DNA from 4 places in the Microbacterium endophyticum genome. Region 1 is predicted to be linked to each of the others. Evidence: predicted binding sites of a transcription regulator. Region 1 holds the regulator's gene; each other region holds the start of a gene.
The links. Region 1 encodes LexA, which represses DNA repair genes until DNA is damaged. Its sites were predicted from a motif close to TCGAACANNTGTTCGA; they were not measured.

Region 1 (5,249 bases):
GCCGACACGTTGGGATTCTGGGGAGGATAGTCGAACGCGTGCACAGCGCCGCGAGCGCCGGAGAATGAAACGGCGCGCGGCTGCGGCATCCATTCGTCTTCGGCTCCGGTGCTGCCGCCGGCGATTGCGCTGTACACCCCGGAATCGATGTCTACAAGCCAGACGCCCGATGAGACGCGCGCGCCCGAGCCGGTGATCAAAACCTTGGTGCCCCGGGAGTCCTCGACGTTGAGCTGAGACGACAGAGGTAGGTCGAGCTTTCGCGCGCTTGATGACTTGGGATCGACCACGACGACATCGTCGGAACCGTTCGTGCGAAGGCAAACGACTCGCCCGTCTTCTAGCGTCGCGAACCAGCGAGCGCCGAGAACCCAGAGCCCGCCCCCGGTGTCCGCGTCTGCGGGGGCGACTGGCTCGGGGGCATGACCAATTCGGTATCGCCACAGGTTCCAACGACCGGTCGGATCGTCGCAGAACGTGATCTCCGTCGGGCTGCTCCACACCGGCTGGAGCGGCGCGGAACCGCTGCCGCCGGCTACCACGATGGTCGAGCCGATGTCGGAGCCCGCAAGAGTCGTTATGCGAAGTGTGGTTTGGTCCCAGGGCATGTCGGGGTGGTTCCACGCTATCCAGGCAAGGAGGGTGCCATCCGGCGACAGGGCAGGCTGGGCCGCGAAATCAGAGCCGGATGCCAGCACGCGCAGTGCGTTCTCGCTGCGGGCAGCTGAGCCATCGAGGGGGATGCTCACGATGTCGCGTGCTGGCACTTTTCGTTCGGAAGTGTGACGCTCACGTACCGCAAGCAACACGTCAGCGTCGAAGCGAAGACCACCATAGCGGGCTCCCTCTTCGACAGGGGTCAGCGGGTATGGCGAGCTCCCAGGCTCCATCGCCCAGACACGATCGTCGGAACGTTCGCTGAAGAGAAGAATTCCGCTGGTTGTGACGGTCCACGCGCCGCCACCGTACTCGTGTACCCGGGAACGTGCATTCCACGGGGCAGGCAGGATGTCTTCGACCGCGCCGTTGACGCGTCGACGGCGTACGGTCGTGCGTCCGCCTTCTGCTGGGAGTCCTTGACCCCACCAGACGTCGTCACCAACGAACCGTGCACCGTCAAAACGAGCAGAAGATGTGGCTGCATCGGACGCGCTGAGTGGTGAAGGCCAGGAACCATACGGGAGTTGTTTCGGCACTTAGCTCTCCACTGGCGCGTCGACAGAAGTGACGCTCGATTCGGCGTCCGAAGGTTGGCGGCTCAAAAGAGACACGATAAGCCACGTCATCAGCCCGATTGCAGCGGTCAGGATGACATCGCCGAATGTGAGGGGGCGTAGGAAAAACAGGGTGAGAACGGTCAGAGCGATAAGGATAATTCGCACCAGAATTCGTTGCTGTGCGAGCCAGATCCCGAAAACGCCGGTGTTGAGGCCGCGGCGCTGCAGCCCTCGACGCGCACTCGTTGTTAGTGAGTCGCCCAGGGCGCGAGTGCGCACCGCGGGGCTCCACCTACCACTGAGCCAAGCGGCGAGGGCAACGACCACGCCAAGGAAAACGAGTACGAGCGCGGTATCCCGCATGCCTCCGACGACGATGAAATAGACGGACTGCAGGGTCGCCGCAGGTATTCCGATGGAGCCAGCGTTGAGGCCAATGACCACATTGGCACCAGTGAGGGTCGCTGCGAGCGCACCGGCACCGAGCGCAATACCGATTCCGGCACCCATGAGGGCAGTTGTTCGTCGCCGTGCGATCAAAATGCCGATAGCCAACATCGCCATGGCGGCGAACGGCAGCCAGTAGCCGACGGTTGCCGCGAGGTTGTAGACCGCACTGAGAGCTAGCAGTGCATCGGACTGCGCGATCACGATCGTCGTGTCGATCGCGGGGATCGCTGAGGCGAAACTGAAGCCCCTGTCGGTCATTCGGGTCTTGAGTTCTTCGATGATTGGTCCGAGTTGGATGCCGAGCTGACCTTTGTCGTCTATCGAGACTGCTCCCGACCCATCGTTGGTCGCCACCGCTACCAGCGATTTATGGCTTGCTTCTAGTGCTGTCCGCCACACAGAAGAAAAGGCATCAGAGCTAACGATCTGCGAAATCGACGACTCGATGAGGCTCTTTACGCCAGCAGCTGCGGGAGCGCGAAGAAGATCGACCGCGCTGCTTGCCGCTGCCGGAAGATCCAGCGTGCTGAGTCCGTCGAAAAGATCATTCGTCAACCCATCGATATCTACGGCATTGTCGATTGCCGCCGTGGCCTGGTCGATGATCACTGTCTGAACTCCGGGATCATCGATCAGCGGGGCAAACGTCGACACGAAGCTGTCTTCGTCGACGAGCTGCACGCGTGCCCAGCTGCCAACGACAGACACTGGAATGATGACGGCCGCCATCGTGAGGCAGAGCGCCGAGATGAGTCCACGCCACCAACTGTGGCGTCGCTTCTCGCTGAAAGCATTCTGACTGCTCACGGTCAAAGAGCTATCTCGCAGTGACGCATTCTCGGCCTGCAACAGCGCGATCTTCGTTCGCAGCTCGTCAAGCTCAGTGGTCATGTGCTCAACCTTCCCCTGGTTGACGCCCAGACTAGCGATCTCTCGGTATCGCGCTACACCGCGCGGAGGATTGCGACGACTTTCCCGAGGACAACGGCCTCGTCACCGAGGATAGGCTCGAACGCGCTGTTACGGGGGAGCAGCCAGGTGTGGCCGTCACGCTGGCGGAATGCCTTGACCGTCGCTTCGCCGTCGAGCATCGCGGCCACGATGTCGCCGTTGTTTGCTGTTGGCTGCGAACGAATGACCACCCAGTCGCCGTCACAGATCGCGGCATCGATCATGGACTCTCCCGACACCTTCAGCATGAAGAGATCGCCCTTTCCGACGAGCTGGCGGGGGAGCGGAAAGATCTCATCGACCTGCTGCTCCGCAGTGATCGGAACACCGGCCGCAATCCGCCCCACCAGCGGGACAAGAGCGGCGTCGCCGACGGGCGGCGCTGAGTCGGCTGGATTCTCGCCGGAAACGCCGGGGAGATCGATCAATACTTCCATTGCTCGAGTCTTTCCAGCGTCGCGCCGCAGGTAGCCGCTCAACTCAAGTTGATTGAGCTGATGAGTAACGCTTGACAACGATTTGAGCCCCACGGCGTCACCGATTTCGCGCATGCTCGGCGGGTACCCGTGAGCGCTGATCGAGCGCTGAATAACTTCGAGAATCGCGATCTGCTTGTCGCTCAGGCTCTTGCGCCGACGGGTCTGCGGACGCTGTGCGCCGGCGGATGTGTCGCTCATGATGATGGCTCCCGTCTCGCGGCCGTCCGGCAGCGGTATTCGAATGTCGGAGGTTGGTGATGTGCTCCGTGTATCGAAACGGTATCCGTATTTGAGCCTGAACATGCACAACGTGCCGCGTGTCGCGTTCGATCGGTTTCCGAAGTAGTTGCAGCTTGACTGTTTTGTAAATCGAAGATAGCTTCGGAAGAGAAGTTCGTACTGAGTGCTCCTGGCCGAGTGCTCAGTACGAAACTTCCTCGCCAGATGGGAGTCAGAATGACCACGATCAGCGCATCACCTTTCTTGTCCACCGCGCCAGCCACGCGTCACACTGCAACACGCTTGCGTATGACGCAGCGCGGACGCCGCGTTCTGCTGTCGGTTGCTGCGACGCCGATCGCCGTCGCGTTGGCATTCGCGCTGCTCAGTGGAGGATCAGCGCTTGCTTCACGTGACAACGGTGCAGCTATTGGCACTTTCGAGACGATCACTGTCGCTACAGGTGACACGCTCTGGGCGATTGCTGAGGAGATCGCCCCGGCGGCTGATCCTCGCGATGTCGTCGATGCACTCATCCGTTTCAACTCGCTCGATGGCGCCGTGGTCGCGGCAGGTCAAACGCTCGCTATTCCGTCTGAATACTCCGCAGCGCAATAGCCGGGTACCTCGTCTCTCTCAACTTTGAAGAGGACCCGCGGTGCGGAAGTACCATAGAGCGGGTGAGCGTTCGTCTAGAAGACCTGCCCCTCCGCGATGACTTGCGCGGGATGACCCCCTACGGTGCACCTCAGGCGCCCCTCCCTGTGGCGCTCAACGTCAACGAGAACACGCACCCAGTCCCGGCTGATGTTGCTGATGACATCCTCGATTCGATTGCGCTGGCTCTTCGTGACATCAACCGGTATCCGGACCGGGAATTCACAGCACTGCGAGAAGGCTTCGCGGAGTATCTCGGTCATGGTTTGACCGCAGATCAAATTTGGGCAGCAAACGGTTCGAATGAAGTCCTGCAACATGTGTTGCAAGCATTCGCCGGCCCAGGACGAAGCGCAATGAGCTTTGCGCCCACATACTCGATGTACCCCTTGCTCGCCCGCGCTTCGGGGACAGCATGGGTTGCCGGTCAGCGGGATTCTGACTTTTCCCTGACCGCTCACAGCGCCGCATCGCAGGTGCGAGAGGCCGCACCCGATGTGGTCTTTCTCTGCTCTCCGAATAACCCGACGGGTACTCCGATGCCCCTCGACGTCATCGAGGCGGTATACGAGGTCGCTCCAGGGATTGTCGTTGTCGATGAGGCATATCAAGAGTTCGCTCCTCGCGAGGAACGATCGGCGCTGACACTACTGCCGGGTCGCGAACGACTCATCGTGTCGCGCACAATGAGCAAGGCGTTTGCGTTCGCTGGCGCGCGAGTGGGATACCTCGCGGCAGACCCGGCGGTAACAGATGCGTTGCGTCTCGTACGACTTCCCTATCACCTCAGTAGCCTTACGCAGGCTGCAGCTACTGCGGCACTTCGCCATGCACCGGTAATGCTGCAGATGGTCGACGAAATCGTGTCGCAGCGCGACCGTATTTCTGCCACCGTCGAGGCGCTCGGATATGAGGCACACGCTTCATGGACCAACTTCGTGCTCTTCGGCGGTGTCGAAGATACGTCCGTTACATGGCAGGCGCTCTATGACCGTGGCGTACTCATCCGTGATGTCGGAATTCCCGGTCACTTGCGGGTATCAGCAGGCACTGATGAGGAGACGACGGCATTCCTCGACGCGCTGGCGTCGGTACACTCAGGCTCATGACGTCCTCGACTCCCGTGGCTACTAGAACCGCCGCTGTGCACCGCGAAACCAGTGAATCTCATGTCGAGCTCGAGCTCGATCTCGACGGTAGCGGCCGCAGCGCGATTGACACGAGTGTGCCGTTTTTCGATCACATGCTCACTGCTTTCGCCAAGCACTCGCTCACC
Region 2 (5,249 bases), 660 kb from region 1:
CGAGGGCGACGACCTGAAGAGCAGCGACAAGAAGGAAAGCCCACATCGAGTTGGCGATGGCGATCACGAATCCGCCGATGAGCGCGCCGCCGCCATAGCCGATACTCGTGAAGCTCGAGAACATTCCGAGCCCCAGTGCACGATTGCGGGTGCGGAGGTCGCGCGTTGCCAGCATCGTGAGTGAAGGGTAGAGCGGCGAGAAGCCCACGCCGATGAGCACGGCACCGCCCGATGCGACCCAAAAGTCCTGGGCGAGCCCCAGCGTGGTGAGGCCTGCTGTGAGAGCGACAAGCGACAGCGCCGCGGCGCGGCGCGGGCCGATGCGGTCGGGGAGAGACGCGAGCACCATGCGGGCACCAATGACGCTCACGGCGAAGACGCCGAAGACGGATGCCGCCCCCAGCAGTCCGCTCGCGGCGACACCGACCCCGCCGAGGTGCACGATGAGAAAACCGAGCATTAAACCTTCGCCGCACCATGCGGCCGCGGCGACAACCCCGGGAACCCATACGGCGCGAAACGCCGCCCAAGCCGATCGGACCCCACTGTGCGGGAGTGTGATGGATTGCGTCACCGGGGGGAGAACTGGTCGTGGCAGCATCAGAATGACGGCAACTGTCACGATCTCTAGTCCGGCGCAGACGAGAAACACGGTCTGCGGACCAGTGGCGTCGTTGATCGCGGCGCTCAGCTGGGGCCCGAGTGCCAGACCGATCCACACGCTGAGTCCGTAGATGCTCAGGGCCTTGCCCCGCTGCGCGGGGGCCGCCATCGCAATGAGCCACGCCATGATGAGCGTCATCGCGGCGGCATTGCCGAGGCCAAACATGATGCGCCCGATGCTTGCACCCCAGAGCGTCGGCACGAGCGCGAAGATCAACATAGCTGCGACGGCCAATGCGCTGCCGAACAGCGCAATAGTGCGGTATCCCTTTTTGTCGCCGAGCATTCCGGCAATCGGCATCGCAATCATTGATGCGACAGCCGCAAGGGCGATTATCGTTCCCGAAAGCTCCGACCCGCCACCGAGCGTCTCTTCTACATAGATAGGAATGATCGGCGTGCTCGCCGAATTGGTCATTCCGCCCAGCGCAGATGCGATGAAAATCAGCCAAAACGGAACTGTGCGGGTGATGTCTGCGGCGGAACTCGTCGCCAGGCGACGTTGGATGCTGGACCACATCCGAGGCTTAACCAAGATTCGCACCCAATCGCACTATGTATCCGAAAACTACTACAATGGATCCATTGTAGTCACGAGGAGGATGCCATGGTGTGGAGCGCCGAACAGCGTGTGAAAGAGATGGGACTCGTCATCCCTGATTACGCGAACCCGCCGTACGGTGAGCGCTACGCCACCATGAAGGCATTCCATCGCACCGGTCGCACCCTGACCATCAGCGGCATCACTCCCGAAGACCGACAAGGCAACAAAGTGCACCCGGGCCGCGTCGGCGACACCGTGACGCTCGAAGAGGGCTACGCGGCAGCGCGCTACGCCGCGATCAACGTGCTGGGCCTCATCCGGTTCGCTGTGGGATCGCTCGATGAGGTGTCGGCGTTTGTGCGCACCCTCACGTTCGTCGTGGTCACGCCGGAGTTCAGTGATGTCAACCTCGTCACCAACGGTGCTGCAGATCTCTTCGTCGAGGTGTTCGGTGACACGATAGGGCGCTCGACATCTGCCGGCATCGGGGTGATGAATCTCTCGGGCGGTAACGTCTTCGAGATGGTGACCGTCGTTGAAACCAAGACGAGCGTCGACGATGAGTAAGCCGATTCGCGTCGACACGCACCTGCACGCCTACGCGGATGCCTCCGAGGGTCTCTACGACATCAATACTTACCCGATCGACGAGTACGGCGACAAAGACGATGTTGCGTTCGCGGGTGTCGCCGGAACCGTCGATGATGCGCTGGCCGCTCTCGACTCGGCAGGCTTCGACTACGCGGCTCTTCTCGGCAGCTTCGAGCTGCCAGAGCTCCCGCATCCACCCGAAGACGCACGTCACTGGCCGGGTGCCCCCGACTACGCGCACCTGAGCGATGACCTCATCGCGTACAACCGGTGGTTGTGCGATCAGGGTGCAGCGCATTCGCAACTGTTGCCTTTCATCACATCGAACCCTGCAGTCATGACTTCTCAGCAGTCCGAAGACCACCTGAGTGAGGCGTTCGGCGACTGGGGTGCGCGGGGGGTCAAACTGCATCCGATTGCCATTCGTACCTTCCCTGATGACCCGGGACTTGCGGGCGTCTACAACGCGTGCGAGCAAGCGCAGGCGCCGATCGTGTTTCACACCGGCCCCGATCGGCGCGGGTTTGGGTGGTCTGAGCCGCGTGAATTCGTGAGGCTTGCGGCAGACCGACCCCGGCTGCCGCTGATTCTGGCTCACCTCGGTGGGGCATCGTGGCGGGACGTGCCGGCGCTCGCCGAGGCAAGCCCGCACCTCATGTTCGACCTCTCTGAGGTCGTCAACTGGATGGGCGCACCGCTGGCCCCGAAGGCTGCGGATGTGGTTGGTCTCATCCGGGCCATTGGCGTGGAGCGCATTACGCTCGGCTCCGACTTTCCCTGGTACGCACCGGGCGAGACGGCTCGAATCGTGCAGGAGCTTCCGGGGCTCTCGCCGGAAGAGTGCGACCTGATTCTGGGGGAGAACGCGGCGCGTCTGCTTCGCCTCCGCTGACGGGTGCTGGGCCGCGCGGCCGGGGTTGTGTCGTGCTTCTTCTTCTCCCCAAAAGTTTTTCAAGAAAGTTATCCACATCGGGGCTTTTCGGGCTGATTCGGCGGGGTCAATGTCGGAGGTATGTTCGATACTTGTGTCATGTCAGAGAACGAAACCGAGCAACAAGAAGCAGAAGCGCACGAGCTGTCTGAGTCTGTGGCGACGTTGATTTCGTTCGATGAACAGATCGCTCAGATGCACGCGGCGCGGGCTGAGGTTCTCGCGAACATGGGACGCATTGCGCTCGACCAGATGCGGCGGATGACATCGCGAGACTCACGTGATCGAGAGATTCCGATGCGGGCCGTCGCGGCAGAAGTTGGGGCGGCGTTGCGGTTGTCGGACCGCACCGCGCAAATACGGATCGATGATGCGATCGAAGTCACCGGGTCGTATCCGGAGACGTTTGCGTCGTGGAGTGCCGGTCGCATCTCGGAACGGCATGTGCAAGAGATATTGCGGGCAGGCGTGAACCTCACGGATGCCGCAGCCAAAGCCCGGTACGACCACGAAGTAGTGGCGGTCGCTGAAGCCGAGACACCGGGCAGGTTGCGAGGGTTTGCTGCCGCGTTGGCTGAGAAAGCGCAGCCGCGGACTCTGGAAGAGCGTTTTGAAGACGCGAACGCGACGCGGACGGTGCGACTGTTTGATCTTGCGGATGGGATGAGTTCGATCAACGCCGTGTTGCCATCGGTGCAAGCACATGGGATCTTCAACCGGCTCACGCAGCAGGCACGGGCGTTGAAGGATTTCCAGAGCGGCCGGTCGGATTACGGTACGAAGCTTCACGCAGAAGATGAACCCGTAGATGATCGGCGGACGACGGATCAGATCCGTGCCGATCTGTTCTCCGACATGTTGTTGACCTCGGTTCCGAGTCTCGACCCGCTCGCGGGTGACGATTGCGGTGGGCTGGGTGCGATCCGGGCGATTGTGCAGGTCACGGTTCCCGCAACCACGCTCGCGGGCACGGCGTCGACCCCCGCGGATCTGTCGGGGCTCAGCCTCGTTGATCCCGAGAGCGCACGGCGCCTCGCAGGCACCGCACCGGGGTGGGATCGGGTGTTCACCCGGCCTGTGACGGGAACGGTGGTGGCTGTTGATCGGTACCGGCCCAGTGATCAACTCAAACGGCAACTCAGGGCGCGAGATCAACACTGCAGATTCATCGGATGTCGCATGCCCGCCCACCGGTGCGATATCGACCACACGATCGACGCCGCGTTCGGCGGGCCGACACATCAGCACAATCTCGCGCATCTGTGTCGAAGACATCACAGCTTGAAACACGCGAGCCGGTGGACGGTGAAACAACTTGGGGATGGTGTTCTGGAATGGACATCACCGACCGGGCGCAACTACACGGATAAACCACTCGGCGTCGCATTTGAACCCGATCCTCACCCACCTGGCGAGCCCCACCTCATTCGTCGATGAAGCGTGCGTTCTCCGCTGCGTGCGCGTCGCAATCTCTGAGTGGGGCCCGGGAGTGGGATCCGGGATTCGGGAGTGGGATCCGGGGACTACTCAGGGATCTCGTCGCGCAGCCAGCTGATGTATCGACGCAGGGAACGTTCCGTGATGTCGTGAGCCTGCCCAGTTACGACCCCGAACGCGCTATACAGGCGGTCGAAGTTCAATGCGAGCGTGGTATCCATGATGCGGCGCACTGCGCGCTCTGGCAGAGGGATGCGATTGACGAAGCTTCGCATCACGTTGACAGAGACGCGGTCGGCGCCAATCGCGATCGTGTCTCCCGTCAAGAGAACTCCGCGCCCTTCGGCGCCGGCCGGCCAGTGCACGACACTGCTGCCTGCGAAGTGGCCGCCACACTCGATCATCGAGATGCCCGGAAGTAGTTCGACCCTGTCGTTCCACAGCTCTATGACGGAGTCCGGCCTTCTGATCCACGCTTCGTCTTTCTGGGAGACGAAGACCGGCACGCGGTCAAACGCGTGACTCCACTGGATCGATGCCCCAGTGAGATGCGGGTGGCTGGATGCAATCACCGCGACGCCTCCGAGGCGGCGTATCGCGTCGACAGAGGCTTCGTCGATGAAGCCCGGGGGTTCAAAAAGGAGATTGCCGACTGGCGTCTGAACGAGAAAACCCCGCTGGCCGATACCAAGCTCGGGTTCTGTCGTGATTCCGTGCAGCCCGGGCTCTACCTCGACGACAACCACGCGATAACCCGCGTCGGCCAGTCGCTCGCGGGTCGTCCACTTCTGCCCATCTTCCGGAACGAATTGGCGGTCGTCTGAGCAAATTTCGCAGCGCGAGGGCGGGGTATCTGAGTCAGAATGCTCAATGGCGCAGGTCGCGCAGATCCAGATCGTCATTCGGCGGCTCCTATGTTGCGCAGATCGCAGCTCAGAGGAATTTTACCGTGGCGTGAATCCCCGCCGTGATAAGTCTTAGGCCCGACCGAAAGTCATCGGCCTCTGCCCCGATGTCTGCGACTGTCATGGTCGCAGCCTCGTGGATCACGACTCCCGCAGAATCGGCGTTCATTCGCTGCTG
Region 3 (5,249 bases), 1.1 Mb from region 1:
CCGCATTGGACAACACCCGAGCGTTCGGCTGCGCGATACTCATTCCCGGCAGGAGGAATGCAACTGCGCATCGATTTAGAGCAGCTCAACTGGCGAGACGAAGACGCCCCGCTACGCGTTTCGAATCTTCAAACCGGCACATTTGCTGGCGATCTCGGCACAAGAGTTGGCACACACCGACATCGAGAAGACGGACTCGTTGTCCGCTCGCCCACTCCGACGCGGCTGCTGTGGGCGCCCACCGCCGGGCGCGTTGAGCTGACCGTCAGCGCGAGCGTAGATCCGCAATGCATGCTCGCTGCGTGGCTGGTAGGCACGGAGCATCTGGATGCCGCGCAGTCCGGCGAAGTGTGCATCTTCGAGATCGACGGGCACGCGGTCGGCGCATCAACTCTCGCGCGTTCGGGCATCAAAGCTCACACCGACGCTGCCATAGAGACTGACATGGCCGACGTGCGCTTGCCCTTTGACGCCTCGCGGCCACACACATGGAGCGTTGATTGGGGCGATAACCGCACCGTCATCTGCTGCGAAGATGTCGTCGTTCGCGACATCCCGCAAGCACCGAACTACCCGATGTTCCTCATGGTCGATCTTTTTGAAATCGGGCAACCTAGCGGCGCGTATCCGAAAACAGCCATGCTGCATAACTTTCGCGGCTGGACTCGCTAGCTCGACAGTCAGCCCTGATTCATCGGCGAGAGGCTAAACCCGCCGCTCGTGCCGCAGAGGTTTGAGGCGCTCGGGAGCGTCGGATGCCGGAATCCATTCGCAGGTGAATGATCCGCGGTATCCGAAGAGAAAACCGAAGCGATGGTTGTGCACCTGCATGTCGACATGAAAACACTGATCAGTCTCGTCGTACCATTCATGCAGGGTGGCGCGCCCGCTGAAGAGCATGGGAAAACGGAAGGCAACGGGACCTTCATAAAACCGTTGCGCATCAGATTTCAGCCTCAGACCACCGTCGTCGTCGACCGATAGCTCAAGATCAACGGCGAGATGCTGATGAGTGCCGAGGTAGTCAACGATGCGCCCGGCGCTGAGGATCATCGTCGCGTCGAATCGACTGGCGCGCTCATTGATCGTGTATTCACGCACGAAGGTGACCGTTTCACGTCCGAGTGGGTCTCGATACGGAAAGTTCTCGATGGTGAAAGGCACCTCGCGACCGAGCGTGGGAATCAGGATGTTGCGAAGTCTCCCGATCTGCAAAAACGGCACCGTCCACCACGGCCCGCGCCGAATTTCTGTCATGACACCGCGGCCGATGCACGCTTCGCCCGACTCAAGCCCGACGCCAAACCTCCGCTGCATCATCGGGTGAAGCCTTGCGAAATCATGCTCGCCAATGGCACGCGCAAACATCGAACTCATGCTGTGCCCTTCGGGTCGGCAAGCTTCCTCAGCGTTTCTGGCGCCGCACTGAGATGGTCGGCGCGCCGACTTCCGCCGTGGGGTTTGCGTTTGCAACGACCAGCCCGAGGACGGTTTGCGCGCCAAAACCACAGCACGCTCCACAGCGGCCACTGTTCGGGGGCAACGCCGGTTTCTAGCCAGATGCGCAATCGGTCGAAGCTCCACGCGGTGGCCCAACCGATGATCGGGCGAACGACCACGTCGAGCACGCCCCATCCGCTCGAATAGTCGTAGCCCGTAATGAAGCTGATTGCCCCGTCGCCCGCCGGTACATACCGCCAATATCCGCGGCCATCGCGAATCGGTGACAGCGGGTCGGATGTCGTGAAACGCAGCGCCGATGTGCGCGTGCCGTCAGCGCGAGTGATTTCTCCGAGACTGATTCCGGTGCCGCGCACGGTATGCAGCGGAACCCGCCGCGTATAAACGAAGCGGGTAGTCCCGGAGTCCGTCGTCGAGGTCGGTTCGATGCTCGTGAACCTTACGTCCCAGCGCACGTGCTGCGTGGGATCTTGAGTGGCTTGCCACACGCTCTCTAGCGGCGCCCGAATACTTGTTTCTACGTAGATTCCACCCGCCGCCATCCCTCGACGGTACGACACATGCGTCGATGCTCGCGAGCGACGCTCCACGCGAGAGAACCTGGCATGATGACGTCGATCGACGAACCCTTGGCACCTCCGTTGCCCGTGGTACCGGCTCGCCATACGACCGGGCAGTACGTGGGGTGACGTCGCGAATGCCGTGCCTCGGGTTCGCGGGCGAATTTGCTACAGCAATCCCTGAGCAGTGCTCGCGTCACGCGGAATCGAATGCAGCACGACTAGATGGATTAAGGCGCATCTTCTTCTCCCCAAAAGTTTTTCAAGAAAGTTATCCACATCGGGTCTTTTCGGGCTTATTCGGCGGGGTCAATGTCGGAGATATGTTCGATACTTGGAGCATGTCAGAGAACGAAACCGAGCAACAAGACGCAGAAGCGCACGAGCTTTCTGAGTCTGTGGCGACGTTGATTTCGTTCGATGAACAGATCGCTCAGATGCAGGCGGCGCGGGCCGAGGTTCTCGCGAACATGGGGCGCATTGCGCTTGAGCAGATGGGGCGGATGACATCGCGAGACTCACGGGATCGGGAAATTCCGATGCGGGCCGTCGCAGCAGAAGTTGCGGCGGCACTGCGGTTGTCGGATCGCACCGCGCAGGCACGGATCGACGACGCGATCGAAGTGACTGGGGCGTACCCAGAGACGTTCGCGTCGTGGAGTGCCGGGCGTGTCTCGGAACGGCATGTGCAAGAAGTACTGCGGGCAGGCGTGAATCTGACGGATGCCGCAGCCAAAGCCCGGTACGACCGGGAAGTGGTCGCGGTCGCTGAGGCTGAGACACCGGGACGGCTGCGGGGGTTCGCGGTGGCTCTTGCGGAGAAAGCGCAGCCGCGGACGCTGCAGGAACGCTTCGATGATGCGAACGCGACCCGCACGGTGCGCCTGTTCGACCTGGCCGATGGGATGAGTTCACTCAACGCAGTATTGCCGTCAGTGCAAGCGCATGGGATCTTCAACCGGCTCACCCAGCAGGCGCGGGCGTTGAAAGACTTCCAGGCGGGACGGTCGGACTACGGCACACGGGAACACGAGCAGCCCGCAGACGATCATCGGACGACCGATCAGATCCGCGCGGACCTGTTCTCCGACATGTTGTTGACGTCGGTGCCGAGCCTTGACCCGCTCGCGGGGGATGACTGTGGCGGGTTGGGAGCGATCAAGGCGATCGTGCAGGTCACGGTGCCCGCGACGACCCTTGCGGGCACGGCATCGACCCCGGCGGACCTGTCGGGGCTCAGTCTGGTTGATCCGGAAAGTGCCCGGCGGCTCGCCGGGACCGCACCGGGGTGGGATCGCGTGTTCACCCACCCGGTCACCGGAACCGTGGTCTCGGTTGACCGGTACCGACCCAACGATCAGTTGAAGCGGCAACTCAGGGCGCGAGACCAGCACTGCCGGTTCGTCGGGTGCCGCATGCCCACCCACCGGTGCGATATTGATCACACAGTGGATGCAGCGCTTGGCGGGCCAACACATCAGCACAACCTCGCGCACCTGTGTCGAAGACACCACAGTGTGAAACACGCGAGTAAGTGGTCGGTGAAACAAGTCGGCGACGGAGTCCTCGAGTGGACGTCACCGACCGGGCGCAACTACACGGATAAGCCACCCGGGGTCGCATTCGCACCAGACCCGGCCACCTGACTGCGCTGCGCATGACACACGCGAGTAGTGTTCGAAGATGGCTTCAAACGACCGCGGCAGCGTGCTGTACGTCGAAGACGACGCCGACATCGCCGCGATGACAATCGAGATGCTCTCGGAGACGTACGAGGTCGAGCACGCCGCCGACGGAGAGGCGGCGCTGCGTCTCGCACTACAGCGCCGCTACGACGTCATGATCGTTGATCGCCGCTTGCCCGGGATGGACGGTGTTGCATTCATCGCGGCCGTCCGCAACGCACGAATCACGACACCGATCCTCATGCTCACGGCTCTCGGCGCCGTCGACGATCGCGTTTCCGGCTTGGATGCCGGAGCCAACGACTACCTCGTCAAACCGTTCGACTACGACGAACTGCTCGCGCGCCTGCGAGCACTCCGCCGGGCGTTTCGCGCGGAAGGTCGGCGCCGACAGCTCGGCGACTGGACCTTCACGCCAGACTCGCAAGCGATCTACGATCCGTCCGGATTCCGCATCACCCTCACCACAACCGAGAGCGCGCTTCTCGAACTCCTGAGCGACAGCCCTGAGCACGTTTTCAGCCGAGAAGAGATTCTCAGCTCCGTCTTTCCCGACGGTGAAAGCACCAACTCTGTCGACACCTACGTGCACTACGTACGCCGCAAATCAACTCCGCACATCATCGACACCGTTCGGGCTCGAGGCTACCGCGCGGGAAATCCGTCATGAATTCCGTCGACGACAAACATCGCGTGCAACGCGCCGCTTTCACGGTCGGACTCTCCGTTGGCATCGCATCCGCCGTGATCATCACGCTAGGCGTGGGCGCGCTGGTCGCATTCATCCTCCTCACCTCACGCCATGAAGCTGATGAGCATCGAGGCGGCTTACCTGGAGACGAAGTCGTCGTTGACGTCGACCGAATCCTGCCGGCCGTCATCGTCATGGGAGTGCTGGGAGTGCTCCTCATGGCACTCGTTGCATGGATAGCAGCACGGCGCTCAGTACGACCGCTCGGCGAAGCTCTGCGGCGCCAACGCAACTTTGTCGCCGACGCCAGCCACGAACTACGCACGCCCCTCACTACTCTGACGAGCCGTATCCAGATCCTGCAGCGACGAAACGAACGCGGCGAACCGATCGAGTCGAGCATCACCGACCTTCGGGGTGATGCTGGCATGATGAGCGACGTCCTCAACGACCTTCTCTTGGCTGCCGAAGGTTCAATCGAGCGCGCCGCCGAACCGACACCGGTTGCAGCCGCCATTGCGAGCGCACTCGAATCGTTGCAACCGGTGGCCGATGAAGCATCCGTCGCTCTCGCGATGACGGCGCCGGACGCGGGAGCAGTATCGCTCCCCCGCGTCACCCTCGTGCGCGTGCTCGTCGCGCTCCTCGACAATGCAGTGCAGCACTCCCCTGCGGGCGGCACTGTCTTAGTCGCGGCCAGCCGACAGCAGGATGCCGTCGCCATCCGCGTGAGCGACGAAGGCCCGGGTATTACCGGCATCCGCCCCGAAGACGTCTTTGAGCGCTTCGCACGATCGGGAGAAACCGGGCGCCGACGAAGCTTCGGCCTCGGGCTCTCTCTCGTGCGTGACG
Region 4 (5,249 bases), 500 kb from region 1:
AGCACAATCCTCGTTATTACCGGCGTTGCGTGGTTACTGGCGTTGGTTGGGAGACTTCCTAAAAGCTTCGAAGTGGCTGGAATGACTCTCGAATACGAGCAAGACGAGATGGCAGACTTCATCTCCACGCTGCGCGGTTCGGGTATCGAGCAAGACACTGAAGACGCGCTACTCAAACAGCTTTCCGCAATGAGCCGAGACAAGCGGACATTCCGGAAAGCGAAAAACCAATCCAACAAGACCTCGTCCGATGACTCGACCCGAATGAGCGAACCCGACGGCGACGAGTACGTCGACGATTCTGGCCAAGCACAGTCCGGCGCTGAATCGACGGGAATCCCCAAGTGGATTTCAGAGCTTGCAGACGGCAATCAGGTAGGCCGATCCGAGCCAGTTCGAGGTGCGGGGCGAGGCAATCCCCCGATTGTAGATTTCAAACTAACGGTGGGCGGTGTCGGAGTCGTGGTTCAGACACCGCGTGCCTGGAGTCCGACGAGCTTGGGCCTACTCCGGGCACGCATAGAACGAGTATTGGCAGAAGGCACAGATGTGAGTTTTGCCGTCGTGGTCTCTCCTCCGGAGGCTCTCGAAAAAATAGAGCGGGAGTTCCGTTCGGTAAGTGATGAGCTAAGCCAACGCATCAAAATTTACGCTGCAGACAAAGTCGAGCCGAAAGCAGTACGGCAAGCGGTCGAAAGGCTCGGACGCGCCTAAGTGCGATCGTCGTCCCCGCAAGAAACGTCACTCTGATGTAATAGAACGTGCTGCCCACTGGCAGCAAACGTGCGCTCGGGGAGTCTCATGAAGCTTTCGGTCATTGGTTGTGGCTATTTGGGTGCCGTTCACGCGGCAGCCATGGCATCCATCGGTCACGACGTTGTCGGCATCGATGTCGACCAGCACAAGATCGATACCCTCTCGCAGGGCAAGGCTCCCTTCTTTGAGCCTGGGTTGCAAGAGATCCTCACGGCCGGCATCGAGTCGGGCAAGCTTCGCTTCACCACCGACATGGCCGAGGCACAGGGCTCCAAGGTGCACTTCGTCGGCGTCGGCACCCCGCAGCAAAAAGACGGCTACGCGGCAGACCTCACCTACGTCAACGCCGCTGTCGAGGGCCTGCTCCCCTACCTATCTGAGGGCGACCTCGTTGCGGGCAAGTCGACGGTTCCCGTCGGCACCGCGGCAGACCTCGCCAAAAAGGTCACGACCACCGGCGCAACCCTCGTTTGGAACCCCGAGTTCTTGCGCGAAGGCTGGGCCGTGCAAGACACCATCGACCCCGACCGCCTCGTAGCTGGCATACCCGCGGGCGCCGAGGGCGAGCGCGCAGCCGACATCCTGCGCGAAATCTACTACCCCTCCATCGACAAGGGCACGCCGTTCATCGTCACCGACTATGCAACGGCAGAGCTGGTCAAGGTATCCGCCAACGCGTTCTTGGCCACCAAGATCTCGTTCATCAACGCGATGGCCGAGATCGCCGAAGCCACCGGAGCCGACGTCACCCAGCTCGCCGACGCCATCGGGCACGACGACCGCATCGGCCGCAAGTTCTTGGGCGCCGGCATCGGTTTTGGTGGCGGATGCCTCCCCAAAGACATCCGCGCATTCTCAGCACGCGCCGAAGAACTCGGCCGCGGCGAATCGGTCGCGTTCCTGCGCGAAATGGACGAAATCAACATGCGCCGCCGCGAACGCGCCGTGCAGCTCGTCGTTGAAGGCCTCGGAGGCCAGGTCTACGAAAAGAAGATCACCGTACTTGGCGCGGCGTTCAAGCCTCACAGCGACGACATCCGCGACTCCCCCGCCCTCGACGTCGCCGTGCGCCTGCACGGACTCGGCGCCAAGGTCACCGTCACCGACCCCGCCGCCATCGAAAACGCCCAGCGCGTGCACCCCCAGCTCGGGTACGTGCTCGACCGCGACGAAGCTCTCACCGGTGCGGATGCCGTCATCGTCGTCACCGAATGGGACGAATACCGTCGCCAGCTCTCGCCCGAGCACGCGGCATCCCTCACGGCCGGCACCGTCATCGTCGACGGACGCAACTGCCTCGACGCCGCCGCGTGGCGCGCCGCCGGCTGGACCTACTACGGCATGGGCCGCCCGTAAGGCTTAGCTTTGGGGTGGGGCGGGCTTAGCGGCCAGTTCCGCCGTCGCGACCCGCGTGGCCCGCGCCATAGACGCCAGGGCCCATCGGGCCGTAGTCGGTGTCGTTGATTCGACGCTCGGTGCGGCTGGGTTGCCCGCTATTGACGCCGCGTGCCCAGCGCAGCATCGACAGCGCGAGCACGAGGCCGGAAGCGAGGCCGAGGCCGAGGCCCCACCAGAGGTCTTGAATCACGGCGCTCAGCCCGAGGCCCATCAGCAGCCCGAGCGCCAGGCCTGAGGCCCAGGCGACGACGATGCCGTATGTGCTGGCTGAGGTCACTGGTGTTTCGCTCATGCGGCCACGATAGCTTTTTCGGGTGGTTTCGGGCCATCCTCTTCTCCCCAAATTTCTTTTGAGAAAGTTATTCACATCGGGGCTTTTTGGGGTGCTTTGGGGTGGTCAATGTCGGAGGTATGTTCGATACTTGAGTCATGTCAGAGAACACGACCACACACCACTCGCCCGGGGCTCGTACCCGGGCTGAGGTTGTGTTGTCGGCAGAATCTCGCGTGGCGCAGATCGCGCAGCTCGAAGCTGCGCTGGCAGCGGACCTCGCCGAAGCCGGGCGGATGGCACTCGCTGAGATGCGCTTGATCGCGTCTCGTGAGTCGCGGGAACGAGAGATTCCGATGCGCTCCATGGCAGCAGAACTCGGGGCGGCGCTACGGATGTCGGATCGCACCGCGCAAAACCGCATCGACGACGCGATGGAAATCACCGAGCACTACCCCGAGACGTTCGCGTCATGGAGCGCGGGGCGTGTCTCGGAACGGCACGTACAAGCCGTCTTGCGGGCGGGCGAAAACCTAACGGATGCCGCAGCCAAAGCCCAGTACGACCACGAAGTTGTCGCGGTCGCTGAAGTGGAGACCCCGGGCCGGTTGCGCGGGTTCGCTGCGGCCCTTGCGGAGAAAGCGCAGCCGCGGACGCTGCAGGAACGTTTCGATGATGCGAACGCGACCCGCACGGTGCGCCTGTTCGACCTGGCCGATGGGATGAGTTCACTCAACGCGGTACTGCCGTCAGTGCAAGCGCATGGGATCTTCAACCGGCTCACCCAGCAGGCGCGGGCGTTGAAAGACTTCCGAGCGGGGCGGTCGGACTACGGCACACGGGAACACGAGCAGCCTGTGGATGATCGGCGGACGACCGATCAGATCCGGGCCGACCTGTTCTCCGACATGCTGCTCACGTCAGTGCCAAGCCTTGACCCGCTCGCGGGTGACGACTGTGGCGGGTTGGGAGCGATCCGCGCGATTGTGCAGGTCACGGTGCCGGCGACGACGCTTGCGGGCACTGCATCGACACCCGCGGATCTGTCCGGCTTGAGTCTGGTTGATCCCGAGAGTGCCCGGCGGCTCGCGGGAGCTGCGCCGGGGTGGGATCGCGTGTTCACGCATCCCGTCACCGGAACCGTGGTCTCGGTTGACCGATACCGACCCAACGATCAACTCAAAAGGCAACTTAGGGCTAGGGATCAGCACTGCCGGTTCGTCGGATGCCGCATGCCCACCCACCGATGCGACATTGATCACACAGTCGATGCAGCGCTCGGCGGACCAACACATCAGCACAACCTCGCGCATCTGTGTCGACGGCATCACAGTTTGAAGCACGCGAGCAGGTGGACGGTGAAGCAAAAAGGCGACGGAGTCCTCGAGTGGACATCACCGACCGGGCGAAGCTACACCGACAAACCACCCGGCGTCGCATTCGAACCCGACCCAGTCCTACCGGAGAAACATCCGTCGATATCAGACCCGCCGGTGTCCGCCGTATCTGCGAGCGCATCAGATGAGGTCCGACCGCCCTTCTGAAACGCCCGACTAGCACTTGTTATTTCTCAGCAACGCGCGCTGATCGATGTCACGCGACGGCAAACCCTCTTGCAATCCTGTGGTGGTTCCACCGCGACCGACGATTACGGTGGCGAGGTGCCAACGCACCCCGCCACCGTAATCGTTACAGATCAGTCGTCAAGCAACTCCGACTCCGCGCGGCGGCGCCGCACTACCGTCAGCCAGAGCCCGAGAGCCGTGAGCGCGAACGCGACCCCCACAACCCCCACCCCGATGAATCCGCCAGTGACCGCTAGTGCACCGGTTGCTGCTTGCGGCGCACCCGCCGCATCAGGGCTCCCGCCACCGCTGTCACCATCACCAGGCGATGTTGAAGGCGGTGTAGGTTCTACACCCGGTACGATCACTGCTGCGTCCACCACAGTCACACTGGTCATAGCAGACTGTGCGGCGAACGTCGCCCCATCACCCGTGTAGACCGCTCTCAGCTCGTGCTTTCCATCAGCCAGACCTACGACCGGGTCGAACGACACCCATCCCGTACCTACTGCTGTGCGAGCGCGCATCGGAACACGTGCCGTAGCGGCGGGTGCCGCCTCGGCCGCGCGCGTCGTGGTGAACATCGCCGTCTGCACGGTCATGGCCGATGCCGCGCCATCGGTAGGCAACGACGAGCGCGCCGCCGTCTCAGACGCCACTTCTGCGAGCTTCGTGTCACCATCGAACAGTGCAAGCGTGCCCGTTGCTTCTGGCGCCGACGCGGCCTGTTCACCTGCCAACCGACCAATCTCTGCGGGGGCGAGTACGCGATCGTAAACCCGGAAGTCTCGGACCGCGCCTTGCAGCAGCACGTCAGATCCCCACACCGATTTTCCAATGGCGTTATTGGTGGTTCGGCCCCCACCGACCTGCCCGGGTTCAGGCGTGACTTCGGCGCTCTGTGACACGAGTTCGCCATCAACGTAGATCTCGGCTATGCCGCCGCCTTGTGTATAGGTGACGGTTTTCCATTCGCCGCGTTCCAACGGCCCCGGCCCCTGCACAGACTGCAACGTCCACCAGGGTCCGATGGTCGCTCCAGCGAGCAGGTTGGGCTTGTCTTGCACGAAGACGTATCCGTCACCAGCCCCGTTGACGCTATTGCCGAAGCCCCACAGCCACGAGTTTCCTCCGACACCCGGGGTCAGCTTCACCTGAATACTTACCGACAAGGCATCCAAACCCGTTATCAGATTGTCAGGCAATTGAACCCAGTCATCCGATCCGTCGAGACTGAGCCCCTCGCCGTCAAGCCACGA

Region 2: the regulator LexA is predicted to act here: its motif matches at 2,803-2,818, upstream of G6N83_RS04880 (HNH endonuclease signature motif containing protein).
Region 3: the regulator LexA is predicted to act here: its motif matches at 2,337-2,352, upstream of G6N83_RS10095 (HNH endonuclease signature motif containing protein).
Region 4: the regulator LexA is predicted to act here: its motif matches at 2,558-2,573, upstream of G6N83_RS04170 (HNH endonuclease signature motif containing protein).

What each region holds. Positions count from the first base shown of each region.
Region 1 covers NZ_CP049255.1:392,833-398,081, reverse strand. Annotated here, with positions in the region: gene G6N83_RS01925 (S9 family peptidase) at 1-1,196, opposite strand, end outside; gene G6N83_RS01920 (hypothetical protein) at 1,197-2,558, opposite strand; gene lexA (transcriptional repressor LexA) at 2,612-3,295, opposite strand; gene G6N83_RS01910 (LysM peptidoglycan-binding domain-containing protein) at 3,554-3,934, shown strand; gene G6N83_RS01905 (histidinol-phosphate transaminase) at 4,045-5,082, shown strand; gene hisB (imidazoleglycerol-phosphate dehydratase HisB) at 5,079-5,249, shown strand, end outside.
Region 2 covers NZ_CP049255.1:1,049,522-1,054,770, reverse strand. Annotated here, with positions in the region: gene G6N83_RS04895 (MFS transporter) at 1-1,207, opposite strand, end outside; gene G6N83_RS04890 (RidA family protein) at 1,271-1,774, shown strand; gene G6N83_RS04885 (amidohydrolase family protein) at 1,767-2,690, shown strand; gene G6N83_RS04880 (HNH endonuclease signature motif containing protein) at 2,829-4,166, shown strand; gene G6N83_RS04875 (MBL fold metallo-hydrolase) at 4,253-5,068, opposite strand; gene G6N83_RS04870 (TetR/AcrR family transcriptional regulator) at 5,100-5,249, opposite strand, start outside.
Region 3 covers NZ_CP049255.1:2,159,972-2,165,220, reverse strand. Annotated here, with positions in the region: gene G6N83_RS10110 (LamG domain-containing protein) at 1-672, shown strand, start outside; gene G6N83_RS10105 (DUF4166 domain-containing protein) at 706-1,377, opposite strand; gene G6N83_RS10100 (SRPBCC family protein) at 1,374-2,003, opposite strand; gene G6N83_RS10095 (HNH endonuclease signature motif containing protein) at 2,363-3,667, shown strand; gene G6N83_RS10090 (response regulator transcription factor) at 3,705-4,376, shown strand; gene G6N83_RS10085 (sensor histidine kinase) at 4,373-5,249, shown strand, end outside.
Region 4 covers NZ_CP049255.1:890,796-896,044, forward strand. Annotated here, with positions in the region: gene G6N83_RS04155 (hypothetical protein) at 1-714, shown strand, start outside; gene G6N83_RS04160 (UDP-glucose dehydrogenase family protein) at 802-2,112, shown strand; gene G6N83_RS04165 (hypothetical protein) at 2,138-2,446, opposite strand; gene G6N83_RS04170 (HNH endonuclease signature motif containing protein) at 2,584-3,969, shown strand; gene G6N83_RS04175 (LamG-like jellyroll fold domain-containing protein) at 4,122-5,249, opposite strand, start outside.